3 regions of the Ensifer sp. Root423 genome follow, and region 2 is predicted to be linked to each of the others. Evidence: riboswitches for the same ligand, from Rfam matches in the RefSeq annotation. Region 2 holds a riboswitch; each other region holds the start of a gene.

Region 1 (5,036 bases), 140 kb from region 2:
CCAGCCGATCGGCAAAGCTGCGGGTGGTGATGATCTCGCCGTAGAAGCGTTCTGAGGTATCGACATTGTGGTTGTAGTAGTCGAGCCCGGCCTCGGCGAGCCGTGCGGACTGGTCCGGCGTCAGCATGCCCAGCGTCATGCAGGTTTCCATGCCAAGCGCCCGCACACCGCCGATCATGGCGACGATCGCGTCCATGTCGCGGTCCTTCGGGCTGCGCCAGGCGGCCCCCATGCAATAGCGCGTCGCACCGCCGTCGCGCGCCTGTCGCGCCTCGGCAAGCACACGCTCGACCTCCATCAGCTTCGATGCCTTGAGCCCGGTCGGATAGTGGGCGGACTGGCTGCAATAGCCGCAATCCTCGGCGCAGCCTCCGGTCTTGATCGAGAGCAGCCGGCTCATCTGGATGGCGTTGGGATCGAACTGCGCACGATGGACCGTGTGTGCGCGGTAGAGCAAATCGTTGAACGGCAAATTATAGATTTTTTCAGCTTCCGCTTGGGTCCAGCGGGCTTCGCCCGCGTCGCCCGGGGTAAAATTAGCGCCAGTTGATAGGGTTCCGTCCAGCATTTCGGCTCGTCCTCCAGGTCATCGCAAACGCGAAATAGATAGAATCTGATATTATCTATAATTTTATCGACGAGCAAAGTTCGCAAGCACCCAGATGGAGAGTTTCCGTTAACGAATGCCCTTCTGGTTGTATTTTTGACCGTGAGTGAATCTGGAAACCGCCGGGACGGGGCAACAATCACCAATCAATCGGTCGCAGCTCCCATTTCCGAAATCGGGCGTACCGCACCCGAGAAACAAGGGCGCGGCTGGGCTTCTCCGGTGTTTTTCGACCCGCTCCACCCGGTTGCCCCACCTCCTTTCATCACGCCGCCAAAGCTTCCGCTTTCTCGTCGCAAATTATAGATAATTTTTTCGGCATATGAGATCGCATCGCACACGAATGCTGGCTCTTGACAAAAACCGCCCCGAACGGTCAGCTTGGAGCATTCACCAGGGGTGTCCCGCCAAGGGGCTGAGATTCTGCTATGCGATTTGCGCGGCGCAGTGACCCGTTGAACCTGATCCAGTTCATACTGGCGTAGGGACGGTGCAGACATCGCTGCCGCAAACGTCGCCTTCACGCGACCATTCAACGGCAAGGCGTCCTTCCCCTTCCTTCGCTCGTGAACTGGGTCTCCACAATCGGAGCCTCGGCATGCACACCGCCAACACCATCCCGCTTCCCTCACGACGGCCCGCCCACGCCTCGCGGGAACACTGAGCCATGCGGATCCTCGTCAAAGGTGCCGGCGTCGCAGGGCTCTGTCTGGCGCATGAACTTAGCGCCCGCGGTGTCGCGGTGACGGTTGTCGAGCAAAAACCAGGCTTTGCCGGCGCGGCCTCCTGGTTTGCCGGCGGCATGCTGGCACCCTGGTGCGAACGCGAAAGCGCCGAAGAGGTGGTGCTGACGAAGGGCATCGGCGCCATTGACTGGTGGGACGACGCCCTGCCAGGCGAGGTTTCCCGAAACGGCACGCTTGTCGTCGCCCCGCCACGGGATGCGGGCGAACTCAAGCGCTTTGCCTCACGCACCTCCGGCTTCGAATGGCTCGACGCCGCCGCGATCGAACGGCTGGAACCGGCACTTGCCGGACGTTTCCGCGAGGCGCTGTTTTTTCCCGGTGAGGCGCATCTCGACCCGCGCCGGGCGCTGAGCCGGTTGCGGCAGAAGCTTGTCGATCACGGCGTCACCTTCCTCGATGAGACGAGCGACGATGGCCACCACGATCTCGTCGCCGACTGCGCCGGCGCGGCACGCATCGGCGAAACGCCGGGCCTGCGGGGCGTGCGCGGTGAAATGCTCTACCTGCAGACAAGCGACGTGGAGCTGTCGCGGCCGGTCAGGCTCATTCATCCCCGCATCCCGCTCTACATCGTGCCGCGCGGCGGCGGCCTCTTCATGTGCGGGGCGACGATGATCGAGACGGATGACGGCGGACCGATCACCGCCCGCTCCCTCATGGAACTGCTGAACGCCGCCTATGCGCTGCATCCGGCCTTCGGCGAAGCGCGCCTCTTCGAAACCGGCGCCGGCGTCCGCCCCGCCTTCGCCAACAACCTGCCGCGCGCCCTGCGCACCGGGCAGACCATCACGATCAACGGGCTTTACCGCCATGGCTTCCTGCTTTCGCCGGCCCTGGCGGCGGAAGCAGCCGACCTCGCGCTTGCGCAGGACCTGAAGGGAGATGCCGCATGAGACTGACCGTCAATGGCGAGGATCACGACCTCGCCGTCACCACCCTCGCCGAGCTTCTGGCCGCCCTTGATTTCGAAGGTGACTGGCTCGCCACCGCCGTCAACGGCGAACTGGTGCACCGGGCCGACCGTTCGGGTCATGCGCTCAGCGACAGGGACCGGATCGAAATTCTCTCGCCGATGAAAGGAGGCTGAGACATGCTGACGCTTTATGGACAGGACCTGCGCTCACGGTTGCTGCTCGGCACCGCCCGCTACCCCTCCCCCGCCGTTCTGGAAGATGCGGTGCGATCGTCAGGCACTGAGATCGTCACGGTCTCGCTCCGGCGCGAAACCGCCGGAGGCCGCCAGGGCGGCGCCTTCTTCGAACTGATCCGGGCGCTCGGCGTGCACGTGCTGCCGAACACCGCCGGCTGCCACTCGGTGTCAGAGGCGGTGCTGACGGCCAAGATGGCGCGCGAGGTCTTCGGCACCAACTGGCTGAAACTCGAAGTGATCGGCCACCACGATACGCTGCAGCCCGATGTCTTCGGGCTGGTCGAGGCGGCGCGCATCCTCTCGGCCGAAGGGTTCGAAGTCTTTCCCTACACCACGGATGATCTCGTGGTTGCCGAACGGCTCGTGGAAGCCGGCTGCAAGGTGCTGATGCCCTGGTGCGCGCCGATCGGCAGCGCCATGGGGCCGCAGAACATCCAGGCGCTCAGGGCAATGCGGGCCAACTTTCCCGATGTGCCGCTGATCGTCGATGCCGGCATCGGCCGGCCCTCGCACGCAACGACGGTGATGGAGTTCGGCTTCGATGCCGTCCTGCTCAACACCGCCGTCGCCGGCGCCGCCAAGCCCGCGCTGATGGCCGCTGCGTTCGCGGGCGCGATCGATGCCGGCCGGCAGGCCTTCGAGGCGGGCATGCTCGAACCGCGCGATTTTGCCGTCCCTTCCACCCCCGTCATCGGAAAGGCGGTGTTTGCGTGAAACTTGACCCCTTCTATCTCATCGTCGACAGCACGGATTGGATCGAGCGGCTGGTGCCGCTCGGCGTCAAGCTGGTGCAGCTACGCGTCAAGGATCGTACGGAAGCGGAGATCCGCCGCGAGATCCGCGCGGCCAAGGCCGTTTGCGACGAGCAGGGCTGCCAGCTCATCGTCAACGACTACTGGCAACTGGCGATCGCGGAAGGCTGCGACTTCGTCCATCTCGGCCAGGAGGACCTGGCGGAGGCCGACCTTACTGCAATCCGCGCCGCCGGCCTGAAGCTCGGACTCAGCACCCATGACGAGACGGAACTGGAGACAGCACTTGCTGCCAAGCCCGACTATGTCGCGCTCGGACCGGTTTACCCGACCATTCTCAAGGCTATGAAGTGGGCGCCGCAGGGACTGCCGCGCCTTGCCGCCTGGCGGAACCGTGTCGGGTTGCTGCCGCTGGTCGCCATCGGCGGCCTCAACGTCGAGCGGATCGCCGGCGCCTTCGAGCACGGCGCCGACATCGCCGCCGTCGTTACCGACATCACCCGCAACGCCGACCCGGAAGGCCGGACGCGCGAATGGATCGCCAGAACCGCACCGTGGCGATAGGCACGTGCCGGACCGCGGGTAGCAGTTTCGCGGTCAGGCGATCTCCAGCTGCGAGAGCCAGGAGGCGTCCAGGCCACGCTTGCGACAATAGGTGGCAAGCCGCTGGCGGGTCGGCCCCGGCCGGTCGAGGCCGAGGTAACGGGAGGCGTTCTTCCAGAAGATGTTCTGCTGGTCCTCCTCGCTCACATTGGCCTCCTTCAGTTGCTGGGCGATCCGCGGGACGTAGGCGTTGTAGTCCTTCTCCAGCGCCATCATCGACCAGTCGGTGCCGAACATCAGATGGCGCGCATCGGGATCGTAGTCCCGCAGCCATTTGTCGAGCAGCGCGCGGATTTTTTCGTGCAGCCCGGGCGTGTTGTCGGTGACGAGCTCGCTCAGGTAGCTCAGGTCGGCAAACAGGTTCGGCCGGCGCCCGTGGCCGATCGTCTTGCCAATGATGTCCTCCCAGGTCGGCGGACCGGAGAATTTGTCCTGGGCGCAGGACACCATGACCCCCGTCGGCGCGCCCGGGCGAATGACTTCATCGAAAGCGCCGAAATGCGCCAGATTGATCCGCAAGTCATTGTAACGGTTGGTGTCGAGCAGCTTCTTCCAGTAGGCGGGGCTCGCCATATTGCCATAGCCGCAGCCGGCGCCGATGCTGTTTTCCGCATGCGCCATGATCGGCACGCTGTTGTCGCGGCACCAGTCGTAGAGCCGCTTCAGCGCCGCATCGATCGCCGGATCCGCATTGCCCCATGCCTTGAAGCCCATCGGCGGGTAGATCTTCACGCCGATGAAGCCCTTTTCCATGATCGCGTAGCGGACGTTTTCCAGCGACGAGCCACGCTTCTGCGCCTCCCGGTGCGGATCGAAGCCGACGAAGCTGTGCATGTGGATGCCGTGCCGCTTGATCACCAGCTGCTGGATCTCGTCCATCACGTCGATCTGGTCGTGCTGCGGCGATGCCCTGCCGCCGATCGACTTCTCGAAATCGAGGATGCTCGGCGTGATCATGGAAAACCGGCATTTCGACGCGAAGATCCGGGCATAGGTTTCCGCCAGGTTTTCGCGGTAGTCCTGCATGAGGCGCACGAAGGAAAGGTAGTTGCCGATCTGTTCGTGGGCCTTGGCGGCCGACGCCAGGGCATCGACATCCGTCTCCTCCACGCTGCCGGAGCGCCGCTGCAAGCCCTGCGGCAGGCCGGGGGTGCCGCCGATCTGTTCCAGCAGGCCTT
Region 2 (5,036 bases):
CAAGCCCAAGCATGACGGAGGAGGAGAGCCTTGGCGATCGCCGCTTCCGCTTCCGAGGCGGGAGGCGCAGCCCTGAGTGAACTGAAGGGGCCGTGACTGGCCCCTTCAACGAGTCTCTGTCGTCTACTCGGCCGCGCCAGCCGCCCCTTCCACCGGCATATAGAGGTCGCCGCCCTCGCGGTATTTCGCGGCCATTGCCTCCAGGCCTTCCTTCTGCGCTTCTGCGCGGATGTCGTGCGAGATCCGCATCGAGCAGAATTTCGGGCCGCACATGGAGCAGAAATGCGCGACCTTGTGCGCTTCCTTCGGCAGTGTCTCGTCGTGGAAGTTACGGGCCGTCTCCGGGTCGAGCGAGAGGTTGAACTGGTCCTCCCAGCGGAATTCGAAGCGCGCGCGCGATAGCGCGTCGTCGCGCACCTGGGCGGCCGGATGGCCCTTGGCGAGATCGGCGGCATGGGCGGCGATCTTGTAGGTGATGACGCCGACCTTGACGTCGTTGCGATCGGGAAGACCGAGATGCTCCTTCGGCGTGACGTAGCAGAGCATGGCGGTGCCGAACCAGCCGATCATCGCCGCGCCGATGCCCGACGTGATGTGGTCGTAGCCGGGCGCAATGTCCGTCGTCAGCGGTCCGAGTGTGTAGAACGGCGCCTCGCCGCAGACGGCGAGTTGCTTGTCCATGTTCTCCTTGATCTTGTGCATCGGCACGTGGCCGGGGCCTTCGATCATCACCTGACAATCCTTGGCCCAGGCGATCTTGGTGAGCTCGCCGAGCGTTTCGAGTTCGGCGAATTGTGCCGCGTCGTTGGCATCGGCGATCGAGCCGGGGCGCAGGCCGTCGCCGAGCGAGAAGGAGACGTCATAGGCGCGGCAGATGTCGCAGATTTCCTCGAAATGCTCGTAAAGGAAGCTCTCGCGATGGTGATGCAGACACCACTTGGCCATGATCGAGCCGCCGCGCGAAACGATGCCGGTGACGCGATCGACGGTGAGCGGGATGTAGTGCAGCCGGACGCCGGCATGGATGGTGAAATAGTCGACGCCCTGTTCAGCCTGCTCGATCAGCGTGTCGCGATAGACTTCCCAGGTGAGGTCCTCGGCAATGCCGTTGACCTTTTCCAGCGCCTGGTAAAGCGGCACGGTGCCGATCGGAACCGGTGAGTTGCGGATGATCCATTCGCGGATGTTGTGGATGTTGCGGCCGGTCGAAAGGTCCATGACGGTGTCGGCGCCCCAGCGCGTCGCCCAGACCATCTTTTCGACCTCTTCCGCCATCGACGAGGTGACGGCGGAGTTGCCGATATTGGCATTGATCTTCACCAGAAAATTACGGCCGATGATCATCGGCTCGGATTCCGGATGGTTGATGTTGGCAGGCAGGATCGCGCGGCCGCTGGCAATTTCCTGGCGCACGAATTCGGGTGTCACGTGATCGGGGATGTGGGCGCCGAAGCTCTCGCCGTCGCGGACTTTCGCACGCGCCGCGTCGCGGCCGAGATTTTCGCGGATCGCCACGAACTCCATTTCCGGCGTGATGATGCCGGCGCGGGCATAGGCAAGCTGGGTCACTGGGCGGCCGCCCGTGGCCTTCAGCGGCGCATGCTGGAACGGGAAGGTCGGTGTCAGCCTGTCGCCGCTCACAAAGCCGTTGTCCTCGGGGCGGACCACGCGTCCCTCATAGGTTTCCACATCGCCGCGGTCGACGATCCAGTTGCGGCGCAGCCGCGGCAGGCCGTCCTCGATGCGGATCTCGGCGTCGTCGGCGGTGTAGGCGCCGGAGGAATCATAGACCGTAACCGGTTGCTCGCCCGACGTCGGGTGGAGCGCAATCTCGCGCATCGGCACGCGGATATCCGGATGAAGCACGCCCGGCTTGTGGATCTTGCGGGAGGCGGGAAGCGGTCCTTGCGTGACGGTGAGGGCTGCGGGTTTGGTGGCAATATTCATGACGAGGCTCCAAGTTTGCAATTGGAGACCCAGTTCTGATGCCGGAAAGATGAAAGACGCTCCGCCAGATGCTGGACGCACGGAATCCTGGCTTCGATATCTGCACCGTCCCTACGCCAGTATGAACTGGATCAGGTTCAACGGGTCACTGCGCCACAGCCGGCAAGCCGGCCATCCAGCAGAATCTCAGCCCCTTGCGGGACCCCCCTGGTGAATGCCTAGATCATAGCCATCGATCGGCCCGGGTCGTCAAGCGTGAATTCGCCTGCCGACAAAGATGCACCTATTGCGTGTGGTGACGGATTCGGGTTTGACGCTAGCGGCCGGCCTTTTCCGGTGCGGCCCGCTCGGCGTAATCGGCACGGTTGATGCCGTGGCGCTGGAGCTTGTCGTAGAATGTCTTGCGCGGAATGCCGAGCGCCTCGATCGTCGCCTTGACGTCGCCGCGCTGAGCCCGCAACACCTCTTTCAGGATCTCCGCCTCGTAGCGTTCGAGCCGTTCCGGGAGTGCAAATCCAGGCTGTTCGGTGGGCGCAATCGGCTGTCCCAGCGGACCTTCGACACCAAGCGCCACGCGTTCTGCAAAGTGCGAGAGCTCGCGCACATTGCCCGGCCAGGCATGCGTCATCAGATGTCTCTGCACGGCCGATGTGACCACAGGCGCGTCGCGCTTGAAGCGCTCGGCCGCCCGGGTCAGGAAGTGCGAGAAGAGCAGCGGGATATCGTCTCGACGTTCGCGCAGCGGTGGGATCGACAGCGTTACGACATTCAATCTAAAGTAGAGGTCTTCCCGGAAATCGCCGCGCTGCGCCGGGTCGCCAAGATCGATTTTGGCAGCCGCGATGACGCGGATATCGACCGGACGAACCTGGTTGGTGCCAAGCGGCGTGATTTCGCGCGCTTCCAGAACGCGCAGCATCTTCACCTGAGTCGCCGGTGGCATCGCCTCGATCTCGTCGAGGAACAGCGTGCCGCCGCTCGCATGCTCGATCCGGCCGATGCGCTTCTTCAAGGCGCCGGTGAAGGCGCCCTGTTCGTGGCCGAAGAGTTCGCTTTCGATCACCGTTTCGGGCAGCGCCCCGCAATTCAGCGCCACGAAGTTGCCGTTGCGGCGTCGGCTCCAATTGTGGAGCAGCGTCGCCACCACCTCCTTGCCGCTGCCCGTCTCGCCGGCGACGAGCACGTCGACATCGGTATCGGCAATGTGCCGGATCGTCTGGCGCAAACGTTCCATGACCGGCGTCTGGCCGATCAGCGGCAGGTTGTCGCCGGCCGTCTCGGCGGCCCGTTTCAGCGCGCGGTTTTCCATCACGAGCCGGCGTTTTTCCAGCGCGCGATGCACGCTCTGCACCAGCCGGTCGGCGGCAAAGGGTTTGGGGATGAAGTCGTAGACGCCATCCTGCAGCGCCTGCACTGCCATCGGGATATCGCCATGGCCGGTCACCAGGATCACCGGCAGATCCGCGTCGAAAGCTTCGATGCGGCGGAAGAAGGCGAGGCCGTCGATGCCCGGCATGCGGATATCGCTGACGACGACGCCGTCGAAATTCGCATCCAGCGTCTTCAACGCTTCGGCAGCGCTGGCAAAAGGGGTAACGGCGAGGCCGGCGAGTTCCAGCGTCTGCGTCATCGCCTTGCGCAGATGGTTGTCGTCGTCGACGAGATAGACGGTCGGCTGCATCGCTCAGGCCCTCTTCAGGCGAACCGTGAAGACGGTGCCCCTGTCGCTGGTTTCGACGGTGATATCGCCGCCATAGTCGGCGACGATCTCCTTGGAGATGGCAAGGCCGAGGCCGAGCCCTTCATCCTTCGAGGTGTTGAACGGCGTGAACAGATCCTCGTGGATGTGCAGGGGAATGCCTGGGCCGTTATCGGCAACGACGAGCAAAACCGTCCCGGAGGGACCGTCCTCGCAGCGCACGCGGATCTCGGCGCCGCTGCGCGTGCCGAGCGCTTCCAGGGCATTTTGCAAAAGGTTGATCAGCACCTGCTCGAGCCGGATGCGGCTGCCGAGGACGCTGAGGCCATTTTCCGGCAGGTCGATGACGATCGCATCCATGCGGCCGGCAAAGCGGCTGCGCAGCAACATCATCGCCCCCTCGATCACGTCGCGCATGGGCGTCGGCTCGGCGACGAAGCGGCCCTTGCGAGCGAAGCTTCTGAGTTCGTCGGTGATGGTGCCGACCCGATCGGTCAGTTCGGCGATGCTGACAAGGTTCTCGACCGCGGTCTGCTGCTGGCCGCGTTCGAGGAAGGTGCGGGCGTTGTCGGCATAGGCGCGGATGGTCGCGACCGGCTGGTTGATCTCGTGGGCGACGCCGGCCGCCACCTGGCCAAGGATCGCCAGCCGGTTCGCCTGAACCAGTTCCTGCTGCACCGCCTGCAGCTTCTCGCCAGTACGCCGGTGGTCGGCGATCTCCGTTTCGAGATGATCGCGGGCAAGGCTGAGGTCATGTGTGCGCTCCGCCACGCGGGTCTCCAGCTCGTCGCGCGCGGCGCGATCGCGCGCAGACACCAGTGCCAGCGTCTGGCGGCGGCGCAGGAGGACCGCGGTAAAAGCGAGCAGCGGTGCGAGGAGGGCCAGGGCAATCAGCCGGGCCTCGCGGGTTGCCGCCGAGATCGCGCCATCGAGCGGTGCTAGCTGCTCCAGCCGCCAGCTGGTGGTCGGAACCATGGTTTCGACCCGGAGGAACCGACGTTCGCTTTCGCCCGGCAACAGTGCGCGCAACTCGCTGGAGCCATCGCTGGTCGGCTCGATGTCGCGGAAGGGCAGCGGCAGCAGCGAGGCATCGCCAAATTGCAGGCTGTCGCGGATGGCGGCGACGCGGTCGCGTGGAATTGTTCTGGTCGTCATGAAGCGCCAGGAGGGGAAGCTGGTGATCAGCACGATGCCGCGCCGGTCGGTGACGTAGACCGGCTTGCCGGAGGCGAGCCATTCGGCTTCCACATCGTCGAATTCGAGCTTGGCGACGACGACGCCGATCGGGCCGTCAGGACCCTGGACCCGACGCGAAATGTAGAGGCCCGGCCGCTTGCTGACGTTGCCCATGGCGAAATGCTCGGCCTTGCCGTCGCGCATCGCCATGCGG
Region 3 (5,036 bases), on a different contig from region 2:
GCGGCCGATGGATGCCCGCCTCCGAAACCGCCCAGACATTCTTCGAGGAGACTGACGCATGAGCGAAAAACTCCGCGTACTCGTGGTCTCCCATGGCCACCCGACCCATTCGCTCGGAGGCGCGGAAATTGCTTCGCATGGTCTTCACAAGGCGCTGAACGGCCTGTCGGGTGTGGAATCGATCTACCTCGCCCGCGTCGGCAATCCGGTTCCGCGCCATGGCGCTTCCGCACTGATGAGCCTGCGTCTCGCCATGGACGAAGTGCTCTACCACGCCGAAGACTTCGACCATTTCTTCCTCTCCAACGGCGATACGGACGCGATCCGCCGCGACCTCTTGCGCTTCGTCGGCGACATCAAGCCGGATGTCATTCATTTCCATCATATTCTCGGCTTCGGCCTGGAAGCGCTCTATGCCGTTCGTGATGCCCTGCCCAAGGCACGCATCGTCGTGACGTTCCATGAGTATCTGCCGATCTGCCACAATCACGGGCAAATGGTGAAACGCCCCTCGGGCCAGCTTTGCAACGGCGCCTCACCTATCAGTTGCCACACGTGCTTCCCCGAAATCCCGGTGTCGCGCTTCGTTCGCCGCGAGCAGTTCGTGCGCGGCATGCTTAATCTCGCCGACGCTTTCATCGCGCCGAGTGCCTTTCTCGCCAACCGCTATGTCGAATGGGGGCTCGAAGCCGCTAAGATCTTCGTGATCGAGAACGGCATCGTCATGGGCGACAAGGCGCCGGCCCGCGAATTGCCGTCGCCGACGGCGCGACGCAACCGCTTTGCCTATTTCGGGCAGATGACGCCATTCAAGGGCGTTCACGTGTTAATCGACGCGGTATCACGGGTGCCCGACGACATTTGGGGCGATGATTCCTCGCTGATGATCTTTGGCGGGAACCTCGAGCGTCAGCCGAAGGACTACCAGGAGAAGGTGGCAAAACTGATCGAGGACGCCGGTCGTCGCGTCCGCTTCTACGGCGCCTACCAGAACCAGGACATGCCGCGGCTGATGCGCTCGGTTGACTGGGTGGTGATGCCCTCGGTCTGGTGGGAAAATTCCCCCGTCGTCATCCAGGAAGCACTGCATCATGGCCGGCCGATCCTCTGCTCCGACATCGGCGGCATGGCCGAAAAGGTCCGCGACCGGCTGGACGGCTATCACTTCCGCGCCGGGAGCGCCCAAGATCTGGCCGACCGCCTGATCGACGTCTTGGCCGCCTCGCGGGCATGGGACAATCTGCGTGCGACACTTCGGCGACCGACGAGCCATGTCGATTGCGCGCGGGAACATGTGGCGCTCTATCGGAAAATGCTCAAGGGCGAGCAACCGGCCCTGCCGAGCGCGGCAGTGGCCTGAGGTAAACCCGAAGCCCACACTGCTCAGCCAGATCGCGAAGAACGACCAAGAGCGGCCTGGGCTTCGGCTACGTTCGAAGCCTCGGCGCCCGACTCTTTGTCGTTGCCCCACCAATGATGAAAGTGATGCACCGGCCCATGCCCCTGGCCGATGGTCAGGCCATCGGCCGCCCCCAGAGCGGCATGCAAGTAGGCCTTGGCTGCCACAACCGCATTGTCAATTGGCATGCCCTTGGCAAGCCCCGAGGCGATTGCTGCCGAGAGCGTGCACCCGGTGCCGTGATCATTCCTTGTTTCGATCCGCGGCCGTGACAGGTTGAGGACGTCCTCCCCGCTATAGAAAATATCGATCGCGTCCTTGCCCTTGGCATGGCCGCCCTTCATCAGAACTGAACGCGCACCGAGCTTCAGAAGCATCTCCGCCTGACGCGCGACCTCGCTTTCGGTTTCGGCGATTGCGCGTCCGGTCAACAGCGCCGCCTCGGGCAGGTTCGGCGTCAGAATGAGCGCCAGCGGCAACAACTCCTCCTTGAGCGTCGCGATCGCGTCGGGGCGCATCAGATGATCGCCGGAGGTCGCCACCATCACCGGGTCGATGACAGCCAGCTGGCCATAGTGTTTAAGACCGGCGGCAATCACCCCGATCGTCTCGCGCCGAGACACCATTCCGACCTTCAGCGCACCGACCGTAAGATCGGAAAACACCGCGTCGATCTGAGCCGTAACGACAGTCGGGGAGATATCCTCCACCGCAGATACCCCACGGGTGTTCTGCGCCGTGACCGCCGTGATCACGCTGGCGCCATAGACGCCGAGCGCAGAGAACGTCTTCAGATCTGCCTGAATACCCGCCCCGCCACCGGAATCCGAGCCTGCGATGGTAACGGCAATCGCAGTCATCGGCCCACCTGCATGAGGCTTGAGCCCTTTCGGTTTAAGTTAACATCAGACACGAGCAAAGCGGCCTCCGGAAATTGACGGAGATCCGGACGAAAGCGCAAAGACGACTGGTCAGCTGAAAGGCCCCTTGCCGTTCCTACGCCGGTATGATCCGGATCAGGTTCAAGGGTCTGGCTCGCCGCCATCTCAGCACAGTGACTGCGCGCCCCTCGGCAGGATTGATGCTAGGGGAGCGTGGGCCGGGGTGTCAACCGTTGGAACCCTGTGACAAGCAGGCCAGTTCGAGGCGCAATCCTCACTGTTGATGAAGCTTCCTAAAATGAAGGCCCCTATCGGCTTTGGAGCTGAAGGGACCTTCCGTCTGAGCGTTCGACTTCACAGACGAATGTATTGATGACACAGGCTGTGGAAATTCATAGTGTCCTCACGCGATTGTGCACGGTTAGTGTGCCTCGATTCCGGACTTTCGGTCGTGTTGAGTCAACAATCGCGCAAAGCTGGAATAGCTGTCCAACTCCGGTCAGCACCATTGCTTCCAGAGCATTGCGTATCAAACGTGAGTTCGATGGAGGAGTAGCTGGATATCAGTATTCCGCTTCCGCTCGCCGAAATGGACGGACGCACACTGGCTGCATCGCCAGCTCTGCGCCAATCTGGGCTCCAGTTAAAGTTGGCGAGCGTTGCCTCTTTGGTAGCCGGATCGCATGTTAGGGATGCAGCTCCATCTCCAGTTTCTGCTCGGCTTACGGTGGCTACTCCGATAACAGTTGCGTTGGCGAGCCCTTCAGCGCTCCACCTCAGCAGCACACGAGCGTCGCGTATTTGTGCGTCTGTGAAGCGCATCGCCTGCAGAAGAGCCAGTCATCCACCTACTTAAGATGACCGTTTGAAGCGGATGCCTACGCCGCCACCATTTGCCGGAATAATCTCAATTCCTGCCTTCTCCAACGCCGCTACGATGCTTGCGAGGTTGTTGACGATCGGTACGTGAGCTCCCCTTTCAAAATCGGCGATAGTCTGGCGAGACACGTTTGCCGCCTTGGCGAGCTCTGCCTGGCTCCAGCCCAACATTGCCCGTGCTCCACGGCACTGCTCCATCGTAAGAAGTAAGTTACTCAAGGCAAACTTTCTGATTGACTTCAGACATTTTGTAGGAAGAATGACCCGGCGATCGAACAGGTGCGGTAACACCTGCTCGATCTGACCAAAACCAAGCTATAGGGAGCTCGGATCATGGCTGATTCCGACAATAGCAGAACTTTGCCTACCGTCACGCGAGGAGATTTTCATTCCTCGGTACCGGCGTGTTTACCCACATATCCGCACGTTGCGGCCCATCGAAAGCCAGGGTTTAGCGGTTGTGCCAATGACCCTGCGGTCGCAGCCTGGCAGCATTGGCGTGCCGCCTGGACCCGCCTGAGCGAATCGACCCGCCATCAGCAACAGCTCGAGACCGCCCTGTTCTCAGGCGAGCTGTCGTCTTCAGCTGAGCGCGATGGACGCAGCGCCTACAACGACGCGCTCGAGGACGAGGACCGCGCAGCGCTGGCGGAGGAATTGGCCGCCCAAGCGTTGTGGCCGGTTCCTGTGGCGTCGCTCCCAGGCGTCATCGCCAAACTCGACGCGATCGTGAACCGCGGCCAGCCTTCGTCGACCTGTGTGGACGAACCCTGGGCGCAAATCCGGATGGTGATCGCTGATCTCCTCCGGATCGATCCGGTCGACGCTCGGCTCGGTCGAATGCCAGAACGCGAACGTCAGCCAGCTTGAGGCTGAGCAATCCGCCCGTTGAAGGCTCACACAATTCTTTGATTTCCCCCCCCGCCGAAGCCCCTTCGGCGCGAGCCTCTGACTCTGTCAAAAACAACAAGGAACTAACACATGAAACTGGGAAGACCTTTTCGCAAGCGTCGGCTAGCGGCGTTTCTCGTGTCCGTCTCGCTCGGCGCGTCGTTGATCTCGACGCCCGCACGTGCGCAGGAGCAAGGCGAGCTGCGCATCGCCACCTCCTACAAGCTGATGACGCTCGATCCGCATTACGCCAATCTCAACGAGAACACGTCGCTGCTCTCCCACATCTATGAACGGCTCGTCTATCAGGACGAGGGTCTCGAGCTGAAGCCCGGGCTTGCCAGTTCGTGGCGCGCGCTTTCCCCTACCCAGTGGGAGTTCAAGCTGCGCGACGGGGTGCGATTCCATGATGGCGCGGTCTTCGATGCCGACGATGTCGTCTATTCGATCGAGCGGATCCGGGACTTCCTGAAGCCCCCGAGCGGTGGCTTTCGCTCCTCTGTCAGCGGCATCAAGGCGGTTTCTGCATCCGATCCGCTGACCGTGGTCATCGAGACCAGCTGTGCCGCCCCCACCCTGCCGCTCACCTTCTCCTCGATCTTCATGATGAACAAGCCGACGGAAGGCTTTGAGACCACCGAAGCGCTCAATTCCGGTGCCGCACCCGTGGGAACGGGGCCCTATCGGTTCGAGAGCTGGAGTTCCGGCGAGAGCCTGAGGCTGGTGCGCAACGACGCCTATTGGGGCGGCAAGCCCGCCTGGCTGACGGTCGGCTTCCGGGTCATCGAGAGCCCGGCCGCCCGCGTGGCTGCCCTTAGCACCGGCGAGGTCGACGTCGCCGACGCCATTCCCGCCCGTGATGTCGACGGTCTGAAGCAGCGCGGCGCCTGGATTGCCAGCGTCGGTGCCGCCCGCATTAACTTCGTGCAGTTCGATGTAGCCCGCGACACTCTTCCCGGTGTGACCGACAAGGCGGGAGAACCGAT

The links. Region 2 has a riboswitch for thiamine pyrophosphate ahead of thiC (phosphomethylpyrimidine synthase ThiC). Riboswitches for the same ligand answer to the same signal wherever they lie in the genome.
Region 1: it holds a riboswitch for thiamine pyrophosphate, as region 2 does, so the genes downstream of both, thiO (glycine oxidase ThiO) here and thiC (phosphomethylpyrimidine synthase ThiC) in region 2, are expected to answer to the same signal.
Region 3: it holds a riboswitch for thiamine pyrophosphate, as region 2 does, so the genes downstream of both, thiD (bifunctional hydroxymethylpyrimidine kinase/phosphomethylpyrimidine kinase) here and thiC (phosphomethylpyrimidine synthase ThiC) in region 2, are expected to answer to the same signal.

Annotation. Positions count from the first base shown of each region.
Region 1 is NZ_LMEG01000043.1:57,406-62,441, reverse strand. It holds gene bioB (biotin synthase BioB) at 1-568, opposite strand, end outside; TPP riboswitch at 993-1,113, shown strand; gene thiO (glycine oxidase ThiO) at 1,275-2,246, shown strand; gene thiS (sulfur carrier protein ThiS) at 2,243-2,440, shown strand; gene ASD01_RS25610 (thiazole synthase) at 2,444-3,217, shown strand; gene ASD01_RS25605 (thiamine phosphate synthase) at 3,214-3,819, shown strand; gene ASD01_RS25600 (amidohydrolase family protein) at 3,853-5,036, opposite strand, start outside.
Region 2 is NZ_LMEG01000043.1:201,331-206,366, forward strand. It holds gene thiC (phosphomethylpyrimidine synthase ThiC) at 124-1,947, opposite strand; TPP riboswitch at 2,038-2,166, opposite strand; gene ASD01_RS26250 (sigma-54-dependent transcriptional regulator) at 2,264-3,628, opposite strand; gene ASD01_RS26255 (sensor histidine kinase) at 3,632-5,036, opposite strand, start outside.
Region 3 is NZ_LMEG01000023.1:599,737-604,772, forward strand. It holds gene ASD01_RS22165 (hypothetical protein) at 1-62, shown strand, start outside; gene ASD01_RS22170 (glycosyltransferase family 4 protein) at 59-1,360, shown strand; gene thiD (bifunctional hydroxymethylpyrimidine kinase/phosphomethylpyrimidine kinase) at 1,384-2,259, opposite strand; TPP riboswitch at 2,376-2,479, opposite strand; gene ASD01_RS22180 (helix-turn-helix transcriptional regulator) at 3,133-3,357, opposite strand; gene ASD01_RS22185 (hypothetical protein) at 3,493-4,029, shown strand; gene ASD01_RS22190 (ABC transporter substrate-binding protein) at 4,141-5,036, shown strand, end outside.